Regions from separate parts of the Lysinibacillus sp. NPDC092081 genome, predicted to be linked through region 1. Evidence: predicted binding sites of a transcription regulator. Region 1 holds the regulator's gene; each other region holds the start of a gene.

Region 1 (10,294 bases):
GCAATGGCAACATATGAGTTGAAATCACCTTATAGTGGTGAGGCTATTGCAAAGGTAGCTAAGGCGTCAATTTCTGACGTTGAGCAAGCAATAGAAGGTGCACAGGAGGCATTCCAAACGTTTAAAAAAACAACAGCCTACGAGCGTGCCGAAATATTATATAAAGTGGTTGACATTATGCGCCAGCGTAAAGAGGAATTAGCTGAAATCTTGGCTTTAGAGGCAAGTAAGCCAATATCAGCAGGTTTAATTGAAATAGAACGCACAATAGCAACCTATCAATTTGCTGCGGAGGGAGCTAAGCAAGCAAAGGGTGAAATGGTACCGATGGATGCTGCACCCGGGGCAGGGGATCGTATTGGCTGGACAAAACGAGAACCTCTAGGTGTAATTTCAGCCATTGCACCATTTAATTTTCCATTTAATTTAGTGGCACATAAATTAGGTCCGGCTTTTGCGGTCGGAAACACAGTTGTCTTAAAGCCAGCGACGCAAACACCATTAAGTTCGATCGTGATGGCGGAAATTTTCCAAAAAGCGGGGTTACCTAATGGCGTGCTTCAAATTATTACAGGTAGTGGTGGAGAGTTAAGTGATACACTTGTGACCCACCCGCTTGTGAAAAAGGTGACATTCACGGGAAGTGGTAAGGTTGGATTGAGCATTAAAGAAAAAGTAGGCTTGCGTAAAGTCACTTTGGAGCTTGGTTCCAATGCTGCAGTAATTGTTGAGCCATCGACACCATTTGATAAAATTATTTCACGTTGTGTCGGAGGTGCCTTTAATTTTGCTGGACAAGTTTGTATCTCCTTACAACGTATTTATGTACACTCCTCTATTATTGATGAATTTACAAAGGCGTTTGTAGCTGAGACAGAGAAATTAGTGGTAGGTGATCCACTAGATACAAATACGGATGTTAGTGCAATGATTAATCCAAAAGAAGTTGAACGTATTCGTCAATGGATTGAGGAGGCAAAGTCACAAGGTGCAGTAGTTGCAACAGGAGGAACATTTACGGAACGTACTTTAACGCCAACTGTTATGACGAATGTGACGGCGGATATGAAAATTGTTTGTCAGGAAACATTCGCGCCAATCGTCTCAATTGTTTCATATGAAACATTAGACGACGCTATTCGACTAGTGAATGAGTCGGAACTTGGCTTAAATGCTGGAATTTATACGAATGTGTTACAAGATGCATTACGTGCAGCAGATGAAATACAGGCAGGTGCTGTTATTATTAATGATATTCCGACATTTAGGGTTGATAATATGCCATACGGTGGCGTGAAAATGAGTGGCTACGGACGCGAAGGTATTAAGTGGGCAATTGAGGAAATGACAGATATGAAATTTATTACGATGAAGAAATCGTTCTAATTTGCATCAGCTCTTTTTCTGCGATACGATGACGAAAGAACATTCATGAAGGGAAGTTGCAAGAACTATGACAAACAACGCAATACCGATGGGTCAGTCACGTACTGTTCAAACGCGTCTCGTATTACCGCCAGATACAAATAATCACAACTCCATTTTCGGTGGAAGAGTGTTAGCTTATATTGATGAAATTGCTGCTATTACAGCAATGAAGCATGCAAAAGGGCATGTAGTTACAGCCTCTATTGATTCGGTTGATTTTTTATCGGCAGCACATGTAGGGGATATTTTAGAAATTGAAAGTATTGTTTCGTCAACGGGGCGTTCTTCAATGGAAGTTTACGTTCGAGTTATTTCACGAAACATTGAAACTCGTGAGGAAAAATTAACGACAGAATCCTTTGTAACGATGGTTGCAGTAGATGATGACGGAAAACCTAAGCCAGTTCCTGCAATTTTTCCTGAAACAGATGCTGAAAAACGTCTGTTTGAAACCGGCCCTGCAAGAAGAGAACATCGTAAACAAAAACGGGAATTACCGCATTAAAAATAAAAAGGGAAATTGACGTATACTGTCAGTTTCCCTTTTTTACGCTTACATTTTCAACTCATTTACCACATTAATAAGTGAATCGGAAGAAGAGGAAACTAGTGTAGCCCCTTGTGACAGTTCAGTAATCAAGTTAGAGATTGCTGAAATATCTCTTGATGTATTTACATACTGCTGTTGAATTCCAGAAACAGCATCGGCGATATCATTAAATGATTTAGATAAACTGTTTTGTGTATCTACGCTATGTTGAATCTTTTGATCAACGTTAATAACTGAATTCGACATTGTTGTAATATTACTTTCTGTTTCTTTAATGAGATGAGAAACATTTTGTACAGCATTTTTTGTTTCTTCTGCAAGCTTACGGACTTCCTCTGCTACAACAGCAAAACCTTTACCATGCTCACCTGCACGGGCTGCCTCGATAGAAGCATTCAGTGCTAATAAGTTAGTTTGATCGGCAATTCCTGTAACTAACCCTACAATTTCTGATATTTTTTGAGAAGATGTACGTAACTGGTTCATCGTAACTTCGAGACTGTTTACACTTTGCAAAATAACCTGTATTAAATCATTTTGATCTTGTAGCTGCTGCTGTCCACGTCTGGATTTTTCCTGTGTATCAGCAACGAAGGTTAAGCCTTGCTTAGTAGCTACTGCGATATCGTCCGTTTGAGAAGAAATGACTAATAAAGAAGCAGCTGTTTCTTCGCTAATCCCATTGAGTTCCTCTGCCGTTTTTTGAATGGTAGTAACAAGTGCATGTTTTGTGTCATCAGCTGCTGAGCGAATGCGTTCCTCTTCTTTTTCATAGGCTTCGATTACAAGCTGCTGCTCGAAGTTAATGATTTTGCAGAAGGCATTGATAGCACGTATTGCATCATGTTTCGATATGTCTAACTCATTTGTAAAGCGTGTAAATGTAGTTGTTAATGACTGGAATGAGGCGATATACCACTTCGATTGTAGACCAATTCGAACATGGGTTTCGGCAATTGCCTTCCGTTCATCGATATAAGAGTTATTAATATGACTTTCGAAAATATCACTTAGATGCTTATGTAAAGTAACTTTTAAACGATCGATTTGTGACGTTCTGTTTATAACATCTAACAAATCTTGGCTCAAACTAATGGCAGCATAAAATTGATCCACCATTTCTGGAACTAAATCTTTAGCTAAAGGCTGTAGTTGTTTAATGATGGCTAAATCCTCAATTGTTAAATCTAAAAGCTGCAACTGTTTTCGAAGTCTGGGATGGTTTGATAAATCCAATTGTACATTGTTCTTATAATTTTCAGGTGCTAATGTAATTGAGTAGCTAGAATCGTTCTTTTTTGTAAACCAACTCATTGTTGTTTGCTCCATTCTTTATAAATGCATAGTAAGTATATAAAAAATCGAATTGCTTAGTTTGTTGATTTTTCGAAATATATGGTATTTAGTCTATTCTACTATTTTTTGTAGTAAATTTGGTTAAAATTTTAGTTTATTCCTTTATTTTTTTATAGGTATTATAGATGATTGTCGATTAAAAGTCATGAAATAGACTATTAAAAAGGTAATAGGTAAATTGAATTTGAAATAGGAAACCTGTAAAATACGAACTGTTTAGGTTGAACGTAACAATAGCTTTGAGGAGGTATTATATGGAGAAAAAGCGTTTCAAATTTGTCATTCCGGTTATGGTAATTGTAGCAATTGGATCGGTTTACATGTTACGAAACTACTATGCTGAAGTACCAGACTTAGATCAACTATTAATTACTATCTGTGCAACATTAGTATCTGGGGTACTCGCATACTTTTTATTTCCACAGCAAGGCGAACATAAAATTGATGATCGCGGTCCTTACTGACAGTGAAAAGGCACCTTAGAAAAATCTCTAAGGTGCCTTCAGCTTGTGGACAAAAGAATAATTGGTGGAATGCTTGGCTTCATCTGTGACGTTGGTCCCAAAGGAATTGTGATAGCAACATCACTTTTAAGATTTAAATAAACCGAACCATCCTTTAAGTTTAAAGACGCCCAACATAAATAAAACGATAAGAATCATAATTGCAAGTACAATAAAGTAGCTATATTTTTCGTGTAGCTCTGGCATATAGTCAAAATTCATTCCATAAACACCGGCAATAAATGTTAGAGGAATAAAGATTGTTGAAACAATTGTTAAGGTCATCATGATGCCATTCATGCGACTAGAGCTCATCGCCATATAGCTATCACGCATATCAGCAGTGAGCTCACGATTGGATTCGATCATTTCGGTGAGTTTAAGCAGATGATCGTAAATATCTCCGAAATAAGCTCGTTCTGATTTCTTAAGTGAAAATCGGTAAGAGTTAAGGATACGATATAATAGATCACGCATTGGTAAAATGGTGCGTCGTAGATCAAGCAAATCACTACGGAATTCAAACACAACTTTCATAGCATTGGGGTTACTTTGATAGGTAAGCTCATCTTCTAGTGCATTTAAATGATCCTCAATCTTATAAACAAGGGGGAAATAGCTATCAACGATTTTATCGATTACCTGGTATGTTAAATATACTGTGCCGCGTTCCCAATTCTTTGGCTGCTTTTCTAACATCATTTGTACTCGATCTATTTCCGGTGCTATGTTTTTATGAAATGTGACAATAAATTTATTAGAAACAAAAATGTTTACTTCCTCAGCTGTTAATTCTTCGTTAACTCTTTGGATAACAAAGAAATGGAAATCATCATAAAAATCGAGCTTTGGCCGCTGTAAACGCATTAAACAATCTTCTATAGCGAGTGGATGGAAATGAAAAAATGTATCTAACAGTAGTTCTTCCTCATCGGTCGGGCAATTAAAATCGACCCAGTACCATTCAAATTCGTTTTTGTGTATATCTTCAAGCGGAAATTCCTTTATAAGCTTTTGGTCTTTTGTAATTCCAATTGTGCGTATCACAGCATTCACCTCAATTCTGCTCATTCTATCCTAACAGGTGTGTATATATCTTCACTAGATATTTTCTTTAAAACATATCCAACCGCCAAACAAAGTAGTAGCAAAGAACCTAGATGGTTTTGTAAAGCCTGCCTGCTGTAATAGTGATAAAATGTCCTCTTCACGCATAAATGAAAGAGAACGTATGGATTTCTCCATTTCCGCTACGTCTGATGGTGATAGCTTTGTATGCTGTAGCCAATAAGCACGCCATAAATCAAATTGTAGCTCAGTTTCTAAGGAACCAGGTTGCCCGTATTTTGAGACGAGGACAAATGGGGCACCGGGCTTTAAATTATTCGCTATTTCTTTTAATGTTGCAAGCTTCTCTTGATCATCTTGTATAAAATGAAGCACTAATACACAGCTTGCTGCATCAAACTTCACTGCAGGTAGCTGAGTATCAAGTATAGTTCCTTGATATAAAGAAATATTATTAGGTAGAGATTTTAAACGATCGCTAGCTATGTGTAGCATCGCTTCTGACGGATCTATGCCAACAAATGACCAATGAGGTCTTTTCTCAGCGAGCTGTAAAATTTCATTGCCGCTTCCGGAGCCAACTACTAAAAATTCAGCTTTCTCATGTAATGTAGATTGATAAAAGGTTTGTGTTAAACGTAGCATGGCATCGTAGCTAGGTAGCGTACGACGAATACCTTTTTCGTATTCGTTTGCAAGTGTGTTATTAAATTCCATCAATTATCACATGCCTTTCAAAAAGATTTTTAAATCCAATTTAAATTTGAAACTATTTAAGGCTAAGTACCGTAAATAGTAGTACATAAAACAAAAAATTAAATGGAAGGGTTGATATAAATGGAAACTAAATGGTCTAAGGTAATCATACACGCAAGTGCGTTTTTTGCGCCATGGTTAGTACCAATTATATTTTTCTTAATTGGCTCGGATGAAGAGGTAAAGAGTATTTCCGTGCAAGCTTTATTGTTTCAAGTTGTGATGATAGTGTTACTTACAATTTCGGGTATTTTCAGCTTCCTACTCATTGGTATACCGTTCTTGATCGTATTTGGCATTATGTATTTTATTGCGCCAATTATCGGTATTGTGAAGGCTCTATCTGATGAGTCTTGGCGTTATCCAATTGTTGGCCGTTGGGTATAATTTTTATAGACGCAAGTATATGCTAGTTGCATATGCTTGCGTTTTTTCTATTGCTGAAAAGGGTATCTTATAGCTAAGGGCGGATGTCACGGAAATCGGAAAGGAGTTCTTAACTGCGCTTTCGCACAAAGCCGATTCCGGACGCAAGTATGCCTCGGCATTATTGATTATTTTTTTCTGTGTGCGGATTAATTGCAATTATTTTCAAGCGTTTTGTATAATATACTCAAAGAAAGTCAAAGATAGTCAAAGTCAGTGGAGTAAGCGAGGTGTATTCCTAAAATGCGTAATATATCAGACATCATAGAAGGCTACTTAAAGCAAGTGCTTGAATTAGGTGGAGAAGGGCATATTGAAATAAAACGTAGTGAAATTGCAGATAAATTTCAATGCGTGCCCTCACAAATAAATTATGTAATTAATACAAGATTTACTGCCGAACGAGGGTACCTTGTTGAAAGCAAACGTGGTGGTGGTGGATACATTCGAATTTTACGTGTCCGCGCGAATTCACAAATTGATCTAATCGATGATGTCCTCAGGCAAATAGACGGTGGGGCATCGCAAACAATGGCAGAAGATTTAGTTTATCGACTAATTGATGAGCAGGTAATTTCAAAGCGAGAAGCGAAAATAATGTTAGCAGCAGTTGATCGCTCAACTATCGATTTACAACTCCCGTTAAGGGATAACATTCGAGCCAAAATTTTAAGAGCGATGCTAACAACCATTAAATATGAACAGCAAAAATAAAAGAGGTGATGGAAATGATATGCGAACATTGTAAGCAGCGTAATGCAACAGTTACCGTAACACAAGTTCAAAGTGGTCAAAAGGTGGAGCACCATTATTGTGACGTCTGCGCCTCGCAGTTCCATCCATTTCATGCTGAATTTAAGCAAGAGCCAATATCTATTCAACAGCTATTATCAAATTGGTTTGGATCACCTACATGGCAGCAACAAAAAGTGGGTGAAAAACAACAAGCACAACCACAACCGCAAACATGTCCACAATGTGGATTTACGTATAAACAGTTTTTAAAAGAAGGTAAATTTGGATGCCCTAGCTGCTATGACACCTTTAGCGAGCACTTACCGAAGCTCTTTAACCGTATACAGGCTGGTCCTCAACATATAGGGAAAATGCCCGGTGCTCGAAATAATGTTCATGTCATCAAAAAGCAAATTGAAGATATTCGTAAACGTATGAGGATTGCTGTAGATGAAGAACAATTTGAAGAGGCAGCTAAGCTTCGTGATGAAGTGAGGGAACTTGAAAAGCAGCTACAATTTGAAGGTGGTGATGTGTCGTGATGATTGAACCGTTTTTAGAGCGTGCTACACCAATGTGGATGAGTGTGGAGGACGATTATTCAGATATTGTCATTAGTACACGCATCCGCCTTGCTCGAAATTTAGATGGTTATCGTTTTCCATTAGCCTTTACAGAGGATGAAGCATTACAGGTGGAACAGGCAGTTACACATGCAATAAAGGACAGTACAGAACTTCGAGAAAATTATTCATATTTTGCTATTAAAGATTTAACGTCTTTACAGCGTCAAATACTTGTAGAAAAACATTTAATTAGTCCTCAGCTTGCAAAGAAAGAGCGAGATGGTTCCATGCTCTTATCTGATGACGAATCAACTAGCATAATGGTGAACGAAGAAGATCATTTACGCATTCAATGTATGACGGCGAGTTTTCAACTTCAAAAGGCTTACGAGCAGGCTAATAAAATAGATCGTGCCTTAGAGAAAGCTTTGCCTTATGCATTTCGAGATACATTTGGTTATTTAACAAGTTGCCCGACAAATATTGGTACTGGTTTGCGAGCATCCGTCATGATGCACCTGCCAGCCCTTACACTTACGGGCCAGATGAATCAAATCATGAATGCAATGACGCGATTAGGAATGACGGTAAGAGGAATTTATGGAGAGGGTAGCGAAAATATAGGGAATGTTTACCAAGTGTCAAATCAGATTACACTAGGTAAAACAGAGGATGAAATTTTAGCGGACATCCAAAGTGTTGCTGAAAAAATAATTCAAAAAGAACGGCATGCAAGAAGTAAGTTAATGGAAAAAGCAGAACTAGCCTTAGAAGACCGTGTGTACCGTGCTTTAGGTACTTTAACACATGCTCGAATTTTAACGAGTGAAGAAGCTGCTACCTGTCTATCCAATGTTCGTTTAGGGGTAGATTTACAGTTAATTGAAGGTATTAAAGCGACCAAATTAAACGAATGTGTAGTCAGTATGCAGCCTGGATTTTTACAGAATTATGCAGGGGACGTTTTGCCACCTGCTGAGCGAGATCGCGTACGAGCTGAAATGCTTCGTGAGGCACTATCTCGAGAAAATATGAGTAAGCCTATTATTCGGGGAAAAGGAGAGGATTCATTTGATGTTTAATCGTTTTACACAACGCGCGCAAAAAGTATTACAGCTTGCACAAGAAGAGGCAATTCGTTGGAAACACGAATCAATTGGAACAGAGCATATTCTATTAGGGCTTATCCGTGAAGGTGGCGGTATTGCTGCAAAAGCATTAGAAGCAATTGATATTAGTCCTCAAATGATTGAAGCAGGTATTGAAGAGCTTGTAGGGAAAGGTAAAGAGGATGTTGGTCCAATAGTCCATTACACACCTCGAGCTAAAAAAGTAATAGAACTATCAGTCGATGAATCACGTAAATTAGGTCATTCCTATATCGGCACAGAGCATTTACTACTAGCGCTTATTCGTGAAGGTGAAGGTATAGCGGCCCGTGTATTAAATAATGCTGGTGTCGGATTGAATAAAGCTCGTCAGCAAGTGCTATTGTTATTAGGCAATAACGATAATGCTCAATCTGGTCAACAAGCTGCACAGGCTGCCAATACACCAACATTAGATAGCCTTGCGCGTGATTTAACGCAAATTGCTCGTGAAGGCACTCTAGATCCGGTCATTGGTCGAAGCAAGGAAATTACACGTGTTATCGAGGTTCTATCCCGCCGTACAAAAAATAACCCTGTATTAATAGGGGAGCCAGGTGTTGGTAAAACAGCTATTGCTGAAGGTTTAGCACAGCAAATTATTAATAATGAAGTGCCAGAAATTCTTCGTGATAAACGTGTTATGACACTTGATATGGGGACAGTTGTCGCTGGAACAAAATATCGTGGTGAGTTTGAGGATCGCTTGAAAAAAGTAATGGATGAAATTCGCCAAGCAGGAAATGTTATTTTATTTATCGATGAATTGCATACATTGATCGGTGCAGGTGGTGCAGAAGGTGCAATTGATGCGTCAAATATTTTAAAACCATCTTTAGCACGTGGCGAACTTCAATGTATTGGTGCAACGACACTAGATGAGTATCGCAAATATATTGAGAAGGATGCGGCATTAGAACGCCGTTTCCAACCAATTCAAGTTGATGAGCCAACTGTAGAAGAAGCGATTCTAATTATTCAAGGCTTACGTGATCGTTATGAAGCACATCACCGTGTGAAAATTACAGATGAAGCAATTGAAGCGGCAGCAAAAATGAGTGACCGATATATTTCTGATCGTTTCTTACCAGATAAGGCGATTGACTTAATCGATGAGGCGGGTTCTAAAGTACGCTTACGCTCATTCGCAGTGCCACCAAACTTAAAGGCACTTGAAGATAAGCTTGAAAATGTGCGCTCTGAAAAGAATGCAGCTGTTTCAGGTCAAGAATTTGAAAAGGCAGCGTCATTAAGAGATACAGAGCAAAAGCTAAAAGATGAAATTGAAACTACGAGAAAAAATTGGAAGGAAGAACAAGGTAAAGCCGAATCAAAAGTTACTGTGGATGATGTAGCAGCGGTAGTATCTATGTGGACTGGAATTCCAGTATCAAAAATTGCTTCAGAAGAATCTTCTAAGTTATTACAGCTTGAAGAAGAGTTACACAAACGAGTTGTAGGTCAAGGAGAAGCAGTGGAGGCGATTTCTCGCGCAATTCGTCGTGCAAGAGCTGGCTTGAAAGATCCGAAACGACCAATTGGTTCATTTATTTTCTTAGGTCCTACAGGTGTTGGTAAAACAGAGCTTGCTAGAGCATTAGCTGAGGTTATGTTTGGCGATGAGGACGCAATGATTCGCGTTGATATGTCTGAGTACATGGAAAAACATTCGACTTCACGTTTAGTTGGTTCACCTCCAGGCTATGTAGGCTTTGATGATGGCGGTCAACTAACAGAAAAAGTTCGTCGTAAACCGTA
Region 2 (10,294 bases), on a different contig from region 1:
CACTTCGTCAAATCGTTACAGCGACAGGCGACGGAAGTATTGCAGCACAAGCAGTACAGCACTATGTGGAAGAATTATTAGAAAAAATTAATGCTTAAAGATTAAAAAAGTAAGCCGGTTTTGAAAGTACATGTGCAAAGGGAGTCTAATCTCAGTGTGATGTGCAGTCAAGTATGCCCAAGATTTATTGTTTTAAGGAAAAAAATACAATTTTAATACGGTCTTAATATAGTTGTAACTTGAATGACATATAAAAGGTGTAATATATAAATTGTAATTAGCAATCCCCCTTTTATTTTGTTGAGTAGGTTGTTTCCACCAAATAAGGTGGAGCAACCTATTTTTTGTGAACAGAAATTTTGATTTTTTATGGCAGAGTTTCATATGTTTGAGTAGAGGTTAAAAAAGCATGTTTCCTAGATGATCGATGAAGTTAAAATTGCAATGCGCCTAAAGTTTAGAAATGAGGACAAACCTTGTTTGGTCTTGCTATAATAAAAGGTAGAATGCAAAAGAGATTAGAGGTGTGCCTATGCAAAGAATTGCAAATTTAATAGCCGTAAAAGACGGTCAAGTATTATTACTTCAGAAGCCAAGACGTGGCTGGTACGTAGCTCCTGGCGGTAAAATGGAGAGCGGTGAGTCGATTTATGAGGCTGCTGTACGTGAGTTTCAAGAAGAAACAAATGTCACACCAATAAATGCTCATTTAAAGGGTGTTTATACGATGATTATTAAAGAAAATAATGAGGTAGTGGACGAATGGATGCTTTATACATTTGTTGCAAAGGATATAGAAGGAGTACCGTTTAAAGAAACTAGAGAAGGCAAACTTGCATGGCACCCAGTAGAGGATTTGAAACATTTGCCAATGGCTGAAGGTGATCGAACAAACTTACAATTTGCTATCTCGCAATCAGGCATTCAGTACGGTACATTCGAATACACAACTGATTTTGAATTACTTCATGAGAAAATACAAATATCAATCGAACAATAAAGGAGCTGGATGACAGTGGTGGTTGAAGGCCCAAAAGGTACACATGAATTGGTTATTATTACAGGAATGTCTGGAGCTGGGAAAACAGTAGCTATTCAGAGCTTTGAGGATTTAGGGTATTACTGTATTGATAATTTACCACCAGCGTTACTCACAACATTTTTAACCCTACTAAGGGATTCGGGTAAAAATATTACACGTATAGCAGCTGTCATGGATATGCGTGGTGGCGACTTTTTTGCTTCTCTTATTGGCGCCCTCGATCATATACTTAAAGAAGGCGATATAGTTGCACGAATTTTATTTTTAGATGCAGATGATGCAGCTTTAGTTAGACGTTATAAAGAAACAAGACGTGCACATCCATTAGCTGTAAATGGTTTGCCATTAGATGGCATTAAACAAGAACGTAAGCTTTTATCAGAAGTAAAGGGTCGCGCTAAATTTGTCTATAATACATCTAATATGAAGCCTAAAGAGCTACGTGAAAAAATAGCTAAAGAATTTGCCAGTGATGCTGACAATATTTTCTCAGTGAATATTTTGTCTTTTGGATTTAAGCATGGTATGCCGATTGATGCCGACTTAGTATTTGATGTCCGTTTTTTAAAAAACCCATATTATGTAGAAGAGCTACGCCATATAACGGGGTTACAAACTGAGGTATCTTCTTATGTTCTGGCACTTGAAGATACGCAAACTCTCATTCAAAAACTAACGGATTTGTTTGAATTTATGATTCCGCTCTATAGACAAGAGGGCAAATCACAACTTGTCATTGCTTTTGGATGTACTGGCGGGCAGCATCGTTCGGTAACATTAGCAGAGTATTTTGGTGCATATTTAGCTGGAAAGGAAAATACGGTTATTACGCATCGTGACATCAATCGTAGAAAGGATTGAGTGAATGGGAAAGAAGCGAACAAAGCTTGTTGTAATTGGTGGTGGTACAGGGCTTTCTACATTATTACGAGGGCTTAAGCACCACCCATTTGATATTACTGCAATTGTGACAGTAGCAGATGATGGTGGTTCTTCAGGACGTTTACGAGATGACTATGATATTCCACCACCTGGTGATGTCCGCAATGTGATTGCGGCGTTATCGGATGTTGAACCGCTTGTAGAGCAAATGTTTCAATATCGATTTTCAGCATCGGAAGATTTACGTGGTCATTCATTGGGGAATTTAATGCTGACTGCTTTAACAGATATTACTGGGGACTTTAACCATGCTATTAGTGAAATGGGCAAAGTATTAAAGGTTCATGGCCGTGTCATACCAGCAGCTAATAAAAAGATAAATTTACATGCAGAGCTTGAGGACGGTTCAATCATTGAAGGTGAATCTAAAATTCCTATGGCTAAAGAACGAATTAGTCGAGTTTTTTTAGTGCCTGAAAATGTGAAACCGTTACCAGAAGCTATTCGAGCAATCAATCGTGCTGACTATATTTTAATTGGTCCAGGAAGTTTATATACAAGCATTATTCCAAACCTTCTTGTAAAAGAAATTGGGGAAGCTGTTGTTAAGGCTAGAGGGAGAAAAATTTACGTATGTAATTTAATGACTCAAAAAGGTGAAACCATATCCTATACAGCAGGTGATCATGTTAAAGCTTTATACAAGCATGTTGGAGACTCCTTCATTGATTCCATTTTAGTGAATAATGTAAAACTCCCTCATCCTGTAAAAGAGCTTTATATGGAAGAGTATGCTGAGCCAGTAACATTTGACGTTGCAAAGCTCGAAAGTATGGGATTAGAGGTTATTAAACGGGATATTGCCACGATTCGCCCAGATGGGACGGTTCGTCATAATGCGGCAAACGTTGCAAAATGGCTTGTAGATTACGCGAATATCTATGAACAAGAAGTTAGTGAATTATAAAGCACTTATTGTATATGATAAGATGGACATATACATAGAAGAACAAAAGGTTGAAAGGAGGGCGTGATATGTCTTTTGCTTCTGAAACGAAAAAGGAATTAACTCAAATAGAAGCGGACAATCATTGTATGAAAGCAGAAGTATCTGCCCTAATTCGTATGAATGGTTCATTATCCTTTGCTAATAAACAGTTAAGCTTAGACGTACAAACTGAAAACGCTGCAATCGCAAGAAGGCTTTATACGATTATGAAAAAGCTGTATCCGTATAATGTAGAGTTACTTGTTAGAAAAAAGATGCGTTTGAAAAAAAATAACGTATACATTTGCCGTGTAAGAGAGGGTGCGCGAGAGCTACTAATTGATTTAGAAATCATCTCAGACGACTTTCAATTTAATCATACTATTTCTCGGGAGCTCATTAAAAAGAGTGGTCAAAAAAGAGCGTATTTACGAGGCGCATTTTTAGCGGGTGGCTCTGTCAACAATCCAGAAACATCAGCCTACCATTTAGAAATTTATTCATTATATAAAGAGCATGGCGAGGCTTTAATGGATTTGATGAATGAATTTGAGCTAAATGCAAAAACAATTGAACGAAAAAAAGGCTTTGTTACTTATTTAAAAGAAGCGGAAAAAATTTCTGATTTCCTTAATATTGTTGGAGCTCATCAAGCAATGATGAAGTTCGAAGACGTTCGGATATTGCGAGACATGAGAAATAGTGTTAATCGCATTGTTAACTGTGAAACAGCGAACTTAAATAAAACAATAGGTGCAGCATTACGTCAGGTAGAGAATATCCGATTTATTGAAAATGCAATAGGACTAGATCAATTGCCTGAAAAACTTCGTGAAATTGCACGATTACGAGTAGAATATCAAGATGTAACGCTAAAAGAACTTGGCGAAATGGTATCAAGTGGGACGGTTAGTAAATCAGGTGTCAATCATCGATTACGGAAAATCGATGAGATTGCCGATGCATTAAGAAGCGGAGAAAAAATTGGTGGTTGAATTTTCATACTTTTCAGGTATGAATGTGATGTTAAACTTTCAGCGGGTGTCACGGAATCGGAAAGGAGTTCTTTGTGAACACAAAGCCGATTCCGGACGCAATTATGCCGAGGTAAAATTGATTAGCGTATTGTTCTTTTGCTAGTAAGTAAGGTAAGATAAAAATAATAGATGAACGGTAGTAAAGGAGAGTTTTAAGAATGACCGAGAGAAGAGTCCATGTAAAATTAAAATTAGGACTACAAGCTAGACAAGCAGCGCTATTTGTACAAGAAGCCAATCGTTTTAGCGCAGATATCTTTCTTGAGAAAGAAGAGAAAAAAGTAAATGCTAAGTCCATTATGGGTGTTATGAGCTTAGCCATTGCAAAAGGAACTGAGGTCGTACTTAGTGGCGATGGCAACGATGCTGAGCAAGCGGTTACAGCATTAGCAGCACTAATCGAAAAAGAAGATTAAAAAACTTATAATGCAAAGACTGTCCAAACAGTAAAACTTATGTTGGGCAGTTTTTTTGCGCTTTTGCACAGAAAATAGGTCCTGTCATTTAATTTAAAATAATAGCGAACGCCCGCGCTTCAATGATCGAAGCGACGGAAAGAAGAGCAGCCGACGGAAAGAAGTGTCAGAACGACGGAAAGAAAGGCCAGAGCGACGGAAAGAAGAGCTGCCGACGGAAAGAAGAGTCAGAGCGACGGAAAGAAGTGTCAGAACGACGGAAAGAAAGGCCAGAGCGACGGAAAGAAGAGTCAGAGCGATGGAAAGAAGAGTCAGAGCGATGGAAAGAAAGGTCAGAGCGACGGAAAGAAGAGCTGCCGAAGGAAAGAAAGGCCAGAGCGACGGAAAGAAGAGTCAGAGCGACGGAAAGAAGTGTCAGAGCGACGGAAAGAAGAGCAGCCGACGGAAAGAAAGGTCAGAGCGATGGAAAGAAAGGCCAGAGCGACGGAAAGAAGAGCAGCCGACGGAAAGAAGAGTCAGAGCGACGGAAAGAAGAGTCAGAGCGACGGAAAGAAGAGTCAGAGCGATGGAAAGAAAGGCCAGAGCGACGGAAAGAAGAGTCAGAGCGACGGAAAGAAGAGTCAGAGCGACGGAAAGAAGAGTCAGAGCGATGGAAAGAAAGGCTAGAGCGACGGATAGAAACGTCAAAATGATGGATAGAAAAGCCAAAGTCGTGGATAGAACAACCAAAGTGAAGGATAGCCCCATCAAACCATACATAAATTTGAAGTCGAACAAAAAAAGGCATCTCAGAAATAAATCTGGGATGCCTTTAATCTTTTTATTTACGATCCATAATTTGGTCGATTAAGCCGTATTCTTTTGCACGCTCAGCAGTCATGAAGTTATCGCGGTCTGTATCTCTTGCAATGACTTCAAGTGGTTGACCAGTGCGTTCTGATAAAATACCATTTAATTTTTCACGTAAGAATAAAATACGTTTTGCAGCGATTTCAATTTCAGTTGCCTGACCTTGTGCACCGCCAAGAGGTTGGTGAATCATTACTTCAGCATTTGGTAATGCGAAACGTTTACCAGGTTCACCAGCAGCAAGTAGGAAAGCACCCATAGATGCTGCCATTCCAATACAAATTGTTTGTACTTGTGGCTTGATAATTTGCATTGTGTCATAAATTGCCATACCAGCAGTGATAGATCCACCTGGTGAGTTAATGTAAAGAAAGATATCTTTTTCTGGATCTTCTGCTTGTAGGAATAGAAGTTGAGCAACAATTGAGTTAGCAACGTTGTCGTCAATTGCGCTTCCTAATAGGATAATACGGTCTTTAAGTAGTCGTGAATAGATGTCATACGCACGTTCACCGCGACTTGTTTGTTCAATAACTGTAGGAATTAAATTCATGTTAAATCCTCCTTAGAAAACTAAATTCGAATACTTTTGCTGAAAACTTCCATTGTATTTCAGCTGTATTCTTATCATACACATTATAGTCAGGGAAGGTCAAATATTAACCCTGTTAAAGTGAAATAAATTAAAATAATTTTATCTTGGCTTAATTGTAGCTGTCGCATCGCTTTCGCTCAGATAAACAATGTTGGACACGCAGGTGCTTTCTTAGGATGTGAAATTCTTAGCCTGAGTGCCTTTATTTCAGTAGGTGTTTTTACACTTACTGGATGAAGATAAAAAAAATTTAAATGTTTTGCATTCTATAGTTGAATTATGGGCAATACGTTTGTATAATTGGTAAGGTCACATAAGTTAAAGTACAGTACACTATTTTGTCAGGTATGCTTCAAATGAGGGTTATCTACATCATGCTTTTCGTAAAGCCTAGGGTGAGTACTTTTTTTTTGTGTTCAATTGCCCTCGTGGTGTAATGGATAACACGTAAGATTCCGGTTCTTGCACTGGGGGTTCGATTCCCTCCGAGGGCGCCATTTTACTGATTATTTGATATACTGTTATAACTCAATTCTCCTAATAAGTAGTTTAGCAGCCTGCTTAGTGGGGAAAAGAGAGGGTAAATAATGGGAATGTTTCCTAGTAGGCATTATTCCCGCATTTGTTCCTTTCAAATCTTTTAAAAAGCAACAACTCCAAATTATTTTTTAGTGAACATACCGTACGTGAAGACTAGTGATACTAGTCGAAAAAAAGAATCCTATCTGAGGGGATTCTTTTTTTTTTGCAAAAAAATACATCTAACTTTAGCATCGATTGTGAATGTATAAATATTCATAATTGGTGCTATTTTCATTTTTTAATACCGCTTTATTCTAGATAATCCAAATGGAATAAATTTTTATGAAAAAACAATTACTTTTATGCAAAATGTTATTGTCTAAAAAGAATAATGTTACTATAATTGACCTAATAGTCTAAAATTTCCGAATTGGTAGAAATATTAATTGTGTTTCGGGAAATATTGAAATAGGGGGAGTAGCTATGAAAAGAAGTTTATCTATGTTACTGGTAGTTGTAGCAGCATTTGTACTAGTTCTAGCTGGGTGTGGTGCAAAAGACAAGACATCGTCAGGTAACGTGCCATCCGAAGATGGAAATAGTAAGAAAGTTTATAAAGTAGGAACAGAAGCGACATTTGCACCATTCGAATCGCTTGACGATAAAGGAAATATTGTAGGATTAGATTTCGATATTTTGCAGGCGATTGCAGATGAAATGGGCTTTGAAGTAGAGTGGCAAAATATTGGCTGGGAGCCTGTCTTCCAAACTATTAAAAATGGGGAAACAGATATTGGTGCAGCAGGAATCTCTATTAATAAAAAGCGTAAAGAAACGTTTGACTTTACAGAGCCATATTATGAATCTCAATTATTAATCGTTGTAAAAGAAGATTCCAAGATTAAATCATTAGCTGATTTAAAGGATAAAAAGATTTCAGTACAAATTAATGCTACAGGTCATGAAGCTGCGAAAAAGCTACAAGGTGATTCAAGTCCAAATATTATGGCGTTTGAAAATCAGCCGGTTGCTATCAAAGAAATGCTAAATGGTAACGTGGATGCTACGATTGGTGATAATGCGGTAGTTTATGAATATATCAAAGCTCATCCAACAGAGAAGCTTAAAGTAATCGAAGATGATGCATTTGAAAAAGAATACTATGGATTTATGGTTCAGAAGGGGAATACTGAACTTTTAAACAAATTAAATGAAGGTCTGAAAAAAATTAAAGAGAACGGTAAATATAAAGAAATTACAGGTAAAGACCTTAAGTAATAAACGTCTACATGATGGGGCTGTCCTAAAAGAAATAAAGAAATTCTATATATTGATATAAGGTAAAAATCCGTGTAGACTCCTACGTGAAAAAGAGGGCGAAACGTAGCAGAGAGGGTTGTAAAACTGATTTTGCGACAGGAGCATACTGAAGCGGATTTTTACTATTTACAAATATGCTAGATTTCTGATGAAGGACTTTTTAGGCAACTCCTCATTTAATTTTTAAAAGGGGAAGTGGGGTTTTCGGATGGACATCTTTGACTTACGCTGGGACATAGTCTGGAACTACCGAGATATGTTTATACGTGGTATTGGTGTGACGCTAATTTTAACACTTAGTGGTTATTTTGGCGGAATCCTTTTAGGGCTATTTTTAGGACTTGGAAAATTATCAACTAGAAAATGGGTTTATTGGCCATGTAAACTATATGTAGATTTATTCCGTGGTACACCGATGCTCGTACAAATTTTATTAATTCACTTAGCGTTGATACCGACCATTTTTGGACATTCATTAGGCTATATGGTTTCAGGGATTACTGCGCTTATTTTAAACTGTGCGGCATATAATGCAGAAATTTTCCGCGCGGGTATTCAAAGTATTGCTAAAGGGCAAATGGAGGCAGCTCGTTCTCTTGGCTTAACACATAACCAAGCGATGCGAAAAGTTATTTTGCCACAAGCTTTTAGACGTATGATTCCGCCGTTAGGTAATGAATTTATTGCTTTATTAAAAGACTCATCTTTAGTAACTGTTATTGCGGCACCGGATATTTTATATGCAAGTAAGATCGTGGCCGGAGCTAGCTACCGTTTTTGGGAACCATATATAGTTGCAGCGTTACTCTATTTAATTTTAACGTATGGAGTAACAAAGATTGTAGCGTTTGTCGAAAAACGACTTAGTAATAGCTATGTCCCTCGTAAGGCAGAAGGGCGGGAAGCACGATGATTAAAATTGAGAATTTACACAAATATTTTGGCAAACTAGAAGTGTTAAAGGGCATTGATTATGAAATACAGGAAAAGCAAGTTGTCTGTGTTATAGGTCCATCAGGCTCAGGTAAAAGTACGTTTTTACGTTGCATCAATATGCTAGAAGAAGTAACAGATGGTGCAATTTATATCGAGAATGTGAAGATTAACGAGCCAAAAACAAATATTAATGCTATTCGTGCAGAAGTAGGCATGGTGTTTCAACAATTTAATTTATTCCCGCATATGACAGTCATAGATAATGTCACGATGGCTCCAATGCAAATCCGAAAAATGAGTAGGACAGAAGCAGAATCACTTGGACATGAGCTGCTGAAAAAAGTCGGTCTTGATAGTAAGGCTTATAACTATCCTGAGCAGCTTTCAGGTGGTCAGCAACAACGCGTTGCCATTGCCCGTGCTTTAGCGATGAAACCAAAAGCTATTTTATTTGATGAGCCTACTTCGGCACTAGACCCCGAAATGGTAAAAGAAGTTTTAGATGTAATGAAAAATTTAGCGGCTGAAGGTATGACCATGATAGTAGTAACACATGAAATGGGCTTTGCCCGTGAAGTTGGAGATCGTGTTGTCTTTATGGATGGTGGCTATATTGTCGAAGAGGGAACTCCTCAGGATATTTTTAGTAATCCACAAAATGAACGAACAAAAGCATTTTTAGGAAAAGTTTTATAGTTCATTAAATAAGAGCAGTCCCTTGTGATATTGCACCACATATGGGACTGCTCTTGTTTTTTATCATTAATGAAGGGGATTTGTTGTAGTGCCGTATGCATTAAGCATCGTTTGCATATCTTGTTGAGAAAATTGAGGTACTTGATAATAGCCATGCATATTTTGGTAAATAGATAATTCGTATGCCATTTCAATGCAGTTGGGAATACTATCTGCAACAACACGTCGGACAACAGGGTTTGTAGTTTCTGTTGCTGAAGCAGTCATACCTTTTGCCACACCTTTTTGAGCGCCAAGTAAGAAGCCAGAAATAGCTTCATCATTGAGCTCATTAGCATTTTGCATCGGCTTTTTAGGTTGGCCAGGTTTTATTCCATATTTAAAATTATTTCCTGTCTCCATTTGATAGCGACCTGTAGGAACAGATGGATCATGACCTGTGTTATAAGATTCCACAATAGTGTTATACATACCTAATGTGAAATTATATTGACGATCCAAAATGCTAAGCAACTCTGTGTCCTTAACCTGTGGACGTAAAACAATGGATTGATTCATACAAGCAATGATTGCACCGATTGTTTCATGCAAGTCCATTTGCTCATGTCCACCATGATTTGGGCTTTGTTGTTGGTTGAATGATGTTTGATTTGATGATTCGTTTTGAAACGATTGTGTCAAAAAAAGCGCCTCCTAAATATCATAGTTTGTTACAGTATTAAGTATGGCACGTTAGAAAAATTTCATACGGTATTAATGCACTTGCATATATGTAGAATAGAGATGTTTTTTTGCTGCACATTAGTGGTAAGAATAATGAAAGGCTTATCACCAAAATGTGGATGATAGCTAAAAGAAAGCGAAGGAGGTTTTAAAATTGAAAAAAATATTTGGACCTATAGGAATTATCGTTATTATTTTAGTTGTATTGGCCTTACTATTTATTCCAAAATACAATAGCCTTGTAACGGCCGAGGAAAGCGTTGATTCGAAATGGGCTCAGGTTGAAAA
Region 3 (10,294 bases), on a different contig from region 1:
AAGCAGCTGAAAAATCAGATCGCGCTGATAGCTTCAAACGTGAATTTACAGCGATCGAATGGTTATCACCGATTCCACGTACACCAAAAAACATTATGTGTATTGGGAAAAACTATGATGAACATGCTAAAGAAATGGGTGCAGAGGCAGCTCCAACAGATTTAATGGTATTTACAAAATCTCCGACTGCTATTGCTGCTGATGGCCAAACAATATCTATCCATGCTGATCTTTCATCTAAACTGGATTATGAAGGCGAATTAGCCGTTGTCATTGGTAAACGTGGTAAAAATATTCCGAAAAACTTAGCATACGATTATGTATTTGGCTACACGATTGCCAATGATCTAACAGCTCGTGATTTACAAGAAAAACATAAGCAATTCTTCTTAGGAAAAAGCTTGGAAGGAACTTGTCCACTTGGACCTTACCTTGTAACAAAAGATGAAATTCCGAATCCACAAGATTTAACAGTGGTAACAAAAGTGAATGATGAAGTACGTCAAAACGGCTCAACAAAAGATATGATGTTCACTGTAGAATCATTAGTATCGATTTTATCTCAACATGTAACATTAGAGCCAGGTGATGTTATTTTAACGGGTACTCCAGCCGGGGTTGGTAAAGGCATGAATCCGCCACAATTCTTAAAAGCTGGTGATACAGTGAAAGTGTCTATTCAAGGCATCGGTACTTTAGTGAATCATTTTGAATAATTTTTTTAAAATCCGCGTGAGTTTATCTCCGCGGATTTTTAAGTTTATTATGTGAGCACTATTGTAATGTTTGAAACCCTTTCCAACACATGGTAGGATAGAGTTTGATAGAAAAAAGAATATGAGGTGGGACAATAATGAGTTTCTTAACTAGCCAAACGCATTTGCATGTTACTACTTGGGTAGTTGCAATCGTAATCTTTTTAATTGCAGCATTAATGGGCAAGCAGTCAAAAGGCTTACATATGACATTACGTTTATTCTACATTTTAATCATCATTACTGGTGGGGCACTATTCATTAAAGGTATGGATTTTAATATGGGTATGCTCTACGGCTTTAAATTCCTAGGCGGTATTTTAGTTATTGGCATGATGGAAATGGTATTAGTTCGTCAAAAGAAAAATAAACCAACGGGCATGTTTTGGATTTTATTTGCAGTATTCTTATTGATTACATTGTTCCTAGGCTTCAAATTACCAATGGGTCAAGATTTCTTAGCCTAATTTTGTAAAAGTCGTGAAGTTTTAGCTTCACGGCTTTTTATTTTTTGGGGAAGATGCAATCGCTTAAGTAGTTTGAAAAACGATGGAAGAACAGCTCGGGTAAGCCGTAGAAGTGATCGGGTAGCCTAGAAAACTGATCAGGTAAGGCGTAGAAGTGATCGGGTAGCCCAGAAAACTGATCGGGTAATCCGGAGAAGTGATCAGGTAGCCCAGAAAACTGATCGAGTCAGCCGAAGAAATGCTCAGATCCCTTAAAAAACTGATCGGGTCCCCTGACCAAGCCGATGAATATATTTAAAGGAAGTTGACACCTTTTTGCCGTAATTAATTTTGCATTTTCGGAAAATATTTTGAAATGATAGCGACGTGACTATTTTATTTGGTAAAATTGACGAGGATTGGTTTGAAAGAGAGGGAATAAAAGTGAAATTTAAGAAGTGGATGAGTGCGACAGCTGCATCACTCTTACTGGCAGCTTCATTAGTGAGTGCTACACCAGTTGCACATGCTGATGAAGCGTCGACAAGAACAATTGCAGAAGAAAGCATCTATGATTTACTCGTTGACCGTTTCTTTAATGGTTCGGGCTCTAACGATTTTGATACAAATACGCAAGACCCTACTAAGTTTGCAGGAGGCGATTTTGCAGGCTTACAGGATAAATTAAAATTTATCGGAGAAATGGGCTTTACAATCGCTTCCATTGGCCCGGTTTTTGCCACTGAAAAATATGATGGATCGATGCCGACAAGCTACTCTACAATTGAGCGTCATTTTGGGACATCTGAGGAGTTTCAAAGTGTCATTGAGGCTTATAAAGCTAAAAATGTATCGATCATGGTTGATTTTCCACTAAACAATGTAAGTCCGAATCATGAATGGGCAAAAGATCCAGCGAAAAAGGATTGGATTGCCTCAACAAATAATGGACAAGTACAGTGGGACTTAACAAACAAAGATGTACAAAAAGCACTTATTAAATCAGCAACAGATTTTGTCTCTACATATGATGTTGGTGGGGTGCGTTTAACAAATATTGCTGGTGCCGATACAGGATTTATTAATGAAGTGATTAAGGCATTAAAAGATTCGAAAAAATCGCTCTATGTGATTTCTAATGAAGAAAGTGAAGCAAACTTTGAAGCAAGCATTTCACCGGCTACGGCTGATATTTACCGTAATATATTTAAAAATGTTGATATGGATTCTTCTAAGTTGATGGAACCTTTTACAGGTGAGAAACCATCTCAGATTATGGTTGATTCACTAGAAACGCGTCGTTTTACATTTGATTCAGCAGCAGAAAATATGTTCCCACCAACGCGTTTGAAAATGGCGATGGGTGCTTTATTTATGATGCCAGGAATTCCAGTTGTGCAATATGGTACAGAAATTGCGATGAACGGGGAAACAAAGCCAGATACTCACCAAATATACAACTTTAAAACAGATACGGAATTAATCGACTATATTAAAAATGTCCAATCGTTACGTAATAAATCTGAGACATTACGCAACGGTGATTTTGAAGTTATTACAAATGAAAATGGCCTGCTTGTATTTACACGAACATCTGATAAAGAGAAATGGGTCATCATGGTTAACAACACTAGTAAAACACAACGCGTTGATTTAACACCTGCTCAGCTGGGTGAAGGCAAAATGCTAAATGGTATTTTACATCAAGAAAAAGTTCGTATTAATGAAAAAGACGTTTATCCGGTTATTTTAGATCGTGAAATGGTAGAGATTTATCAAGTTAGAAATGATGAAGGTTTAAATGTACCGTATATGGTAGCACTAGGATTAGTATGGGTAATATTCATAGGATTTGTAGTTGCTATTATTAGACGAGGTAAAGTACGACGTAATGAGCAAGATGCTCTAAAATAGAGGGGTTTTTCATCCCTCATTGATTTAACGGGCAGTTCATACAGGATAAAATGCTAAACCCCCTCAACACTATTAAGTGCGGAGGGGGTTTTGTTAAGCTTGATAGCTTTTATTCGTAAAGAAGATGGCAATTGTACCTGGTCCTACGTGTGAGCCGATAGCTGAACCGATCATTGTTACTTGAATGGCTCTTGGTGAAAATTTTTCTTGGATAGAAGCCTTTACTTCGTTGGCAAAGTTTGCATCATCACTATGGCTAATACCAACAATTTTATCAGAAAAATTATCACCGCGCTCCTGCATTAAATCTAACATGCGAGCGATGGCTTTTTTACGTCCGCGAGATTTTTCAATCGGCACAAGCTTACCATCCTCTACATTTAAAATAGGTTTAATGCTTAATAGCCCTCCAAGAAATGCGCTTGCCTTTGATACACGCCCACCTTTAGCGAGGTAATCTAAATCCTCTACCGTAAATAAGTGCTCCATTTGTGGGGTAAGTGCTGTAATTTTTGCTTCGATTTCCTCTAATGAAGCTCCCGTGTTTCGGAGTCGAACGGCTTCTGCGACTACTAGTCCAAAACCTAGCGAAGCACATTTTGAATCGATGATAGCTAATTTAAGGGATGGATATTGCTCCTGTACTTGATTGCGAATCATGACCGCAGTATTATAAGTGCCTGATAATTCCGAAGAAAAGGCGATGTAGATTCCCTCTTCTTCATTTTTTGCTAGATTTTCGAAATGCTTGAGAAAAAGCTCTGGTGATACTTGGGATGTCTTTGGGCGAGCACCTTGGCGAATAGCATCGTAAATTGCTTTGGAATCAATCGAAATGACATCATCATATTCATTATTGTTCAATTGCACTCGTAGTGGAAGAAGTTCAATATTGTTTTCTTCGTAGTAAGACTTTGGTAAATCACATCCACTATCAGTAAAAATTTTCATCATTTGTCCCCCTAATTTAACATTCTTTTAACTTTATATGAGAAGTTTTCAAATACCTATACTACATAATAGGTGAACAAGTGTCGAGCTTTCACTTTCCACTCTATATTTCTAAATAAATGTTATATAGATATAATATCATATCGAGTTTCATTATAATTGCAACCCAGGAATAGGGATGTATTTTTAATTCAATAAGTACCCATTGAATAAAGGGTACTCCTGAATAAAGTTAAACTGAAAAAATGGGATATTTATTAAATCACTACTTAACTAGGATAATTTCAAGCGTTCGATGAGTATTTTGGCGATTCCATCGTCATTATTGGTTGTCGTAATTTCATTGGCAATATTTTTTAAAGTAGGAATGCCATTGCCCATTGCTACACCGATGCCAGCGTAATCAATCATTTCTAAATCGTTATCTTCATCACCGAATGCAATAATACGCTCGCGTGGGATACCTAAATCCTTTGCTACATGAGCGATTCCCACTGCTTTATTTAAGCCACGGCGAACAATTTCAATAATGTGAAGTGGCGCACCCCAACGACGATGTTCAATGACCTCTGCATGAACAGCCTGTAAATGATCACGAATAATCATTGAATTTACTTCGTTAGCTTGAATTAGTAAACTAGTTGGGTTATCAAGTAAATGGGTATAGAGATCCCCAAGAGTAATTTTTGGATTCCCCATATTAAAAATATTTAATATCCGTTCATCCTCTGTATGCACATAAATATCGTCCTTAACCTCCGCAATAATATTTTCATATTCATAGCTATTGATGGATTCGACGACATTATGCACTACACCTAAATCAATAGGAGTATGCATAGTCTGCCAAGCAGCATTTTTTGGGTGGTGGACGTAGGCACCATTAAAATTCACGATGGGCGTTGTAAGGCCAAGCTCGTGATAGTATATATCACTCGCACGATAAGGACGGCCTGTAGCAATCATCACTTGATGACCTTGTTCCTTTGCCTGCAATAATGTTTTTTTAGTTTTGGATGAAATTTGTTGTTGGTCCGTTAATAACGTACCATCTAAGTCTAAAACGATTAAATGCGGTTTCATAGCTTATTGCCCCTTTCCTATAATTTGAATAGTATCGCTTTGTAAACCATTCGTCAAAATTTTGTCACATGGAGAAAAGTTTGCTAACATAAAGATTAGACAAAAGTTGGGAGTGACAAAGATGATTGTTGAGAATGAAATGTGGGGAAATATTCCATTATTACATATACATACAGAAAATATGAATGAACAAACCCCAGTAGTGATTTTCTTACATGGCTTTATGAGTGCAAAAGAACATAACTTACATTATGCATATCAATTAGTAGGTAGCGGGGTGCGTGTCCTATTACCAGATGCAAAATTACATGGCGACCGTAGTGAAGGCCTATCTGAGATGAAAATGAGCTTACATTTTTGGGATATTGTTTTAAATTCTATTCATGAAGTTGCACAATTATATAATGAATTAAAGAATAAAAAATTATTAGTGAATGATAACATTGGCGTTGCTGGTACATCGATGGGTGGAATTGTAACATCGGGCTGTTTAAAGCAATATGATTGGATCAAAACAGCAGCAGTATGTATGGGTGCACCAGGATTTCTTAAATTAGCGGAGTATCAATTACAACAATTCGCTAAAAGCGGTGTGAATTGGCCAATGTCCGAAGAAGAAGTACAACAAACGAATGAGCTTCTTGCTAAATATGATGTCAGCCTAACACCAGAAAAATTCGCAGGACGACCTGTGCTATTTTGGCATGGGGAATTAGATAAAACCGTTCCTTTTAATGAAACGTATAATTTTTATTTAACTTTACGCGAGTATTATGAAACAAATCCAGAAGACTTAAAATTTTTAGCTAATAAAAGAGCGGGCCATGCTGTGTCACGAGACGGTATGTTAGCAGCAACTGAATGGCTTGCACAGCATTTGGCATAATAAGATGCATCTGCTATGATTAAGTTAACACTGTGACGGAAGGAGAAATACAAATGGATCAAGATATGAAAGACAGCATGTTCGGTGCATTAGAAAATGTAATTGACCCTGAGCTTGGTATTGATATCGTCAACTTAGGTTTAGTATATGATGTAGAGTTAGATGAAGAAGGTGTAGCAACCGTTACAATGACGCTAACGTCTATGGGTTGCCCAATGGGACCTGTTATTGTTGATCAAGTGAATACAGCATTAGGTGAGCTTCCAGAGGTAAAAAGTACAAATGTCAATATTGTATGGAATCCACCTTGGTCAAAAGATAAAATGTCACGCTATGCAAAAATGGCATTAGGTGTACGCTAAGTCCACTTAAAGCACAATAAAAAATCCCCGCTTATAACTCATAAGCGGGGATTTTACGTGTAGCGATTAATCGATACGACATATTTGTAACGGACAATTCTCACAGGCGATTTCATCCTTTAAAAATTGTAGATCGTGAATGGTAATATAACCTTTTTCGAACGATATGATATTGTGCTTCTTTAAGTCATTCAGCATGCGATTAATCATCTCTCTACTCGTCGCACATAAATTAGCGATTTCTGTATTTGTTAACGGTAAGTCAATATAAATAGTGTCATTCTCTAAAGGCTTACCATAAGTATTCGAAAGACGGATGAGCGTTGAAAATAAAGCGCCCTTTTTACCATTTAAAACTAAATCGCGCAAACGACTTTGATGCTTTAAATTTTCTGTTTGCAACCACTTCATATATTCCACCATTAAATCAGGTTGTTCCACTAATAAAAGTTCCAATGATTCACGGCTTAGTACATATAAACTAGAGGGTTCTAAAACTTCAGCAGTCATGGAATTATACGTAAGGTTACAAAATAATGAGCCTTCTCCAATAATACTGTCTGGACCACAAATACGAATGGTTAATTCCTTTCCATTCTCCGTTTCCTGACTAATTGAGAAGGCTCCTGTTTTTATATAATAAATTTCTTTCGCACGTTCGCCCTCTAAAAAAATTTTACTATCCTTATTCACTTTAATAAAAACACCGTGCTTTTGAAAAAGATCGTGAAATTTTTCTTGTATATTATCCATTATAACCATATCTCCAACACATCGCTTTCTTTTCGTAAAAATGTTTAATTTTTACAAAAGGATGGTGAACAATTTCGATACTAAATCTAAGAAACATAGTTTTATTATAACGTAATTTTCTAGTTATAAGGGAAGAAATTTTAGGGCTAATTCTTTGCTAAGGTTTGTCGTATGTTGTAAAATAAAGTTAGTCAAAAAAGGTCAAACATTTTTTCGTGAAACAGAATGGCAAACGGGATTCCGCTTAACATTATTGAAAAGGAGTGCTAAATATGCAATTTCAACAAACAAATGACAAAAAACCATTAGAGCAATTTGGACGTAATTTAATAGATGAAGTAAAAAACGGTAAAATGGATCCGGTAATCGGCCGTGATGAAGAAATTCGTAATGTCATTCGTATTTTAACACGCAAAACGAAAAATAACCCTGTCTTAATAGGTGAGCCGGGGGTTGGTAAAACAGCTATTGTAGAAGGGTTAGCCCAACGTATAGTAAAGGGCGATGTTCCTGAGGGGTTAAAGCAATGTGTACTGTATGAGTTGGATATGAGTGCCTTAATAGCAGGTGCTAGTTATCGTGGACAATTTGAAGAGCGCTTAAAAGGTGTTTTAAAAGAAGTAAAAGAATCAGAGGGGCGTATTATTTTATTTATCGATGAAATTCATACAATTGTTGGTGCAGGCAAAACGGATGGTGCAATGGACGCTGGGAATATGCTAAAGCCAATGCTTGCACGAGGTGAGCTACATTGTATCGGGGCTACAACATTAGATGAATACCGTATGTATATTGAAAAAGATCCTGCTTTAGAGCGTCGTTTCCAACAAGTGCTTGTACGTGAGCCATCTATTGAAGATACAGTTTCCATTTTACGAGGCTTGAAAGAGCGCTTTGAGTTACATCATGCAGTACGCATTCATGACCGTGCAATTGTAGCGGCAGCAGAGCTATCAAATCGCTATATTACAGAGCGTTTCCTGCCAGATAAGGCCATCGATTTAATCGATGAAGCATGTGCGATGATTCGAACAGAAATTGATTCCATGCCACAGGAATTGGATGCAGTAACACGCCGTATTATGCAGCTCGAGATTGAGGAGCAAGCGTTAAGTAAGGAAAAAGACGAGGCAAGTAAAAAGCGTCTAGAGCAACTCAGTGAGGAATTAACAAAGCTGAAAGAATCCTCTGGGGGTATGCGTAAACAATGGGAAACCGAAAAAGAAGCGTTACACGGCATTCAGAAAAAACGTGAAAAACTTGATAAATACCGTCGTGACTTAGATGAAGCAGAAAGTAAATATGATTTAAATAAAGCAGCCGAACTACGTCATGGGAAAATTCCTATACTTGAAAAGGAAATTAAAGAGATGGAAAAACAATTAGAGAATGGTACGGAATCACGTATTTTACGTGAAGAGGTAACAGCTGATGAAATCGCATCTATTGTTTCACGCTGGACAGGCATACCCGTGATGAAATTAGTAGAAGGTGAGCGTGAAAAATTATTGCGCTTAAAAGATACATTGCATGAGCGTGTAGTCGGACAAGAGAATGCTGTACAACTTGTCACAGAAGCGGTATGGCGTGCTCGAGCTGGTATTAAAGACCCGCAACGACCAATTGGTAGTTTTTTATTCCTAGGGCCAACAGGTGTTGGTAAAACAGAGCTTGCGAAGGCACTAGCGGCACAGCTGTTTGATTCTGAGGACCATTTTATTCGCATTGATATGAGTGAATATATGGAGAAACATAGTGTATCACGTCTTGTAGGGGCACCTCCAGGCTATATTGGCTATGAAGAAGGTGGACAATTAACAGAAGCTGTTCGCCGAAATCCATATTCAGTTGTATTATTAGATGAAATTGAAAAGGCCCACCCTGATGTTGCGAATATTTTACTGCAAATTTTGGATGATGGACGCATTACGGATAGCCAAGGTCGAATGGTCAACTTTACGAACACAGTGGTCATTTTAACTTCTAACATTGGCTCAAGCTATTTAATGGAAGCAAAGGAAGACGATGTTGCAGTTGAGGATTTAGTGATGGCTGCACTGCGTCAACACTTTAAACCAGAGCTGTTAAATCGTATGGATGATATTATTATGTTCCATGCATTATCAGCTGAACACTTTACTGCGATTGCTTGGAAATATGTCGAACAGCTTGTCAAACGAGTTGCAGAGCAAGATATTACTTTACAAGTAGAACAAAATGTAATTGATTGGGTTGTAGAACAAGGAGCAGATGCTCAGTTTGGCGCTAGACCACTAAAACGCTTCGTGCAGCGTTATATTGAAACTGCGGTTGCAAAAGAATTACTTCGAGGTGAAGTATTACCAGGAGAAACATTGCACATTAGAATGCATGACGGTCAATGTGTCGTTGAAAAATAACAAAAAAACCTGTTCCGCATTGAGCGAAACAGGTTTTTTCTAGTTGAATTAATGATTGTCTGCAGCTTCTGGAGTTGACTCGTTTGGAATAACTGCACCGATAATGAAAACAAGAATTGTAAATACAACTGATGTGACAACAGCAGTTTGGAAATCAAACGTTGCACCAAGTACAGAGCTTACTACGTAGTTTAACATTGAAACTAGTAGGAATGACCATATGAATGTTACGATATATTGCATTAATTTCACCTCAACCGAACTTTTTTATATCATTATCATATCATAACATAAATCGAAAAAAAAAGAACCTTTTCTGTGAAACATCGCGAATTTGTCACAACGATAACCTTGCTTTTGTATTTTCATGCAAATTCAGTAGGATCGGCGAAATTCGAAGACGTCGCAAATGCTGATTGCTAGGGAGTGTCCGAGGTCGTTTAAATCTAAGGAGAAGTCGTTCTATTCGTAGGCGAGTCGATTAAGACAAAAAGCATTAATTTTATTCATCTTGCCCTTGTCCTTCATTATGAGTTTGAAGAGTTATTTTAGGCAATTGTGTCCTTTGAATAACGCTCCCCAACACATTTAGCACCATCAAGGATGAACCATAATTTATTTATTACGAGTCAGTCACATCTTATCAGGTGTGGCTTTTTATACGTCTTGAGAGGTAGTGCTAAAATCTTCAACGAAACTTTTCACTTCTAGTTCCGTAGAAAAAATTGGAAATATAATAAGAGTT

The links. Region 1 encodes CtsR, which represses protease genes until heat stress. Its sites were predicted from a motif close to ATGGTCAATAAAGGTCAAACA; they were not measured.
Region 2: clpP (ATP-dependent Clp endopeptidase proteolytic subunit ClpP) is a predicted target of CtsR. The motif match lies at 5,853-5,873, and genes of this name have one in related genera.
Region 3: ACIQLB_RS21935 (ATP-dependent Clp protease ATP-binding subunit) is a predicted target of CtsR. The motif match lies at 7,338-7,358, and genes of this name have one in related genera.

Annotation. Positions count from the first base shown of each region.
Region 1 covers NZ_JBIVRU010000008.1:61,910-72,203, reverse strand. The annotation lists gene ACIQLB_RS13620 (aldehyde dehydrogenase family protein) at 1-1,386, shown strand, start outside; gene ACIQLB_RS13615 (acyl-CoA thioesterase) at 1,454-1,933, shown strand; gene ACIQLB_RS13610 (protoglobin domain-containing protein) at 1,982-3,292, opposite strand; gene ACIQLB_RS13605 (hypothetical protein) at 3,589-3,798, shown strand; gene corA (magnesium/cobalt transporter CorA) at 3,925-4,884, opposite strand; gene ACIQLB_RS13595 (class I SAM-dependent methyltransferase) at 4,939-5,622, opposite strand; gene ACIQLB_RS13590 (magnetosome magnetite crystal formation protein family) at 5,743-6,048, shown strand; gene ACIQLB_RS13585 (CtsR family transcriptional regulator) at 6,331-6,801, shown strand; gene ACIQLB_RS13580 (UvrB/UvrC motif-containing protein) at 6,816-7,364, shown strand; gene mcsB (protein-arginine kinase McsB) at 7,361-8,470, shown strand; gene ACIQLB_RS13570 (ATP-dependent Clp protease ATP-binding subunit) at 8,460-10,294, shown strand, end outside.
Region 2 covers NZ_JBIVRU010000009.1:31,960-42,253, reverse strand. The annotation lists gene trxB (thioredoxin-disulfide reductase) at 1-98, shown strand, start outside; gene ACIQLB_RS14350 (8-oxo-dGTP diphosphatase) at 533-1,000, shown strand; gene rapZ (RNase adapter RapZ) at 1,010-1,903, shown strand; gene ACIQLB_RS14340 (gluconeogenesis factor YvcK family protein) at 1,908-2,891, shown strand; gene whiA (DNA-binding protein WhiA) at 2,960-3,907, shown strand; gene ACIQLB_RS14330 (HPr family phosphocarrier protein) at 4,108-4,365, shown strand; gene ACIQLB_RS14325 (hypothetical protein) at 4,828-5,031, shown strand; gene clpP (ATP-dependent Clp endopeptidase proteolytic subunit ClpP) at 5,186-5,767, opposite strand; tRNA gene ACIQLB_RS14315 (tRNA-Arg) at 6,232-6,306, shown strand; gene ACIQLB_RS14310 (basic amino acid ABC transporter substrate-binding protein) at 6,815-7,609, shown strand; gene ACIQLB_RS14305 (amino acid ABC transporter permease) at 7,860-8,564, shown strand; gene ACIQLB_RS14300 (amino acid ABC transporter ATP-binding protein) at 8,561-9,283, shown strand; gene ACIQLB_RS14295 (spore coat protein) at 9,350-9,964, opposite strand; gene ACIQLB_RS14290 (LemA family protein) at 10,161-10,294, shown strand, end outside.
Region 3 covers NZ_JBIVRU010000023.1:45,519-55,812, reverse strand. The annotation lists gene ACIQLB_RS21975 (fumarylacetoacetate hydrolase family protein) at 1-716, shown strand, start outside; gene ACIQLB_RS21970 (YisL family protein) at 854-1,222, shown strand; gene ACIQLB_RS21965 (alpha-amylase family glycosyl hydrolase) at 1,646-3,115, shown strand; gene ACIQLB_RS21960 (DegV family protein) at 3,209-4,066, opposite strand; gene ACIQLB_RS21955 (Cof-type HAD-IIB family hydrolase) at 4,340-5,149, opposite strand; gene ACIQLB_RS21950 (prolyl oligopeptidase family serine peptidase) at 5,271-6,035, shown strand; gene ACIQLB_RS21945 (metal-sulfur cluster assembly factor) at 6,089-6,397, shown strand; gene ACIQLB_RS21940 (Crp/Fnr family transcriptional regulator) at 6,464-7,150, opposite strand; gene ACIQLB_RS21935 (ATP-dependent Clp protease ATP-binding subunit) at 7,423-9,549, shown strand; gene ACIQLB_RS21930 (YjzD family protein) at 9,598-9,792, opposite strand.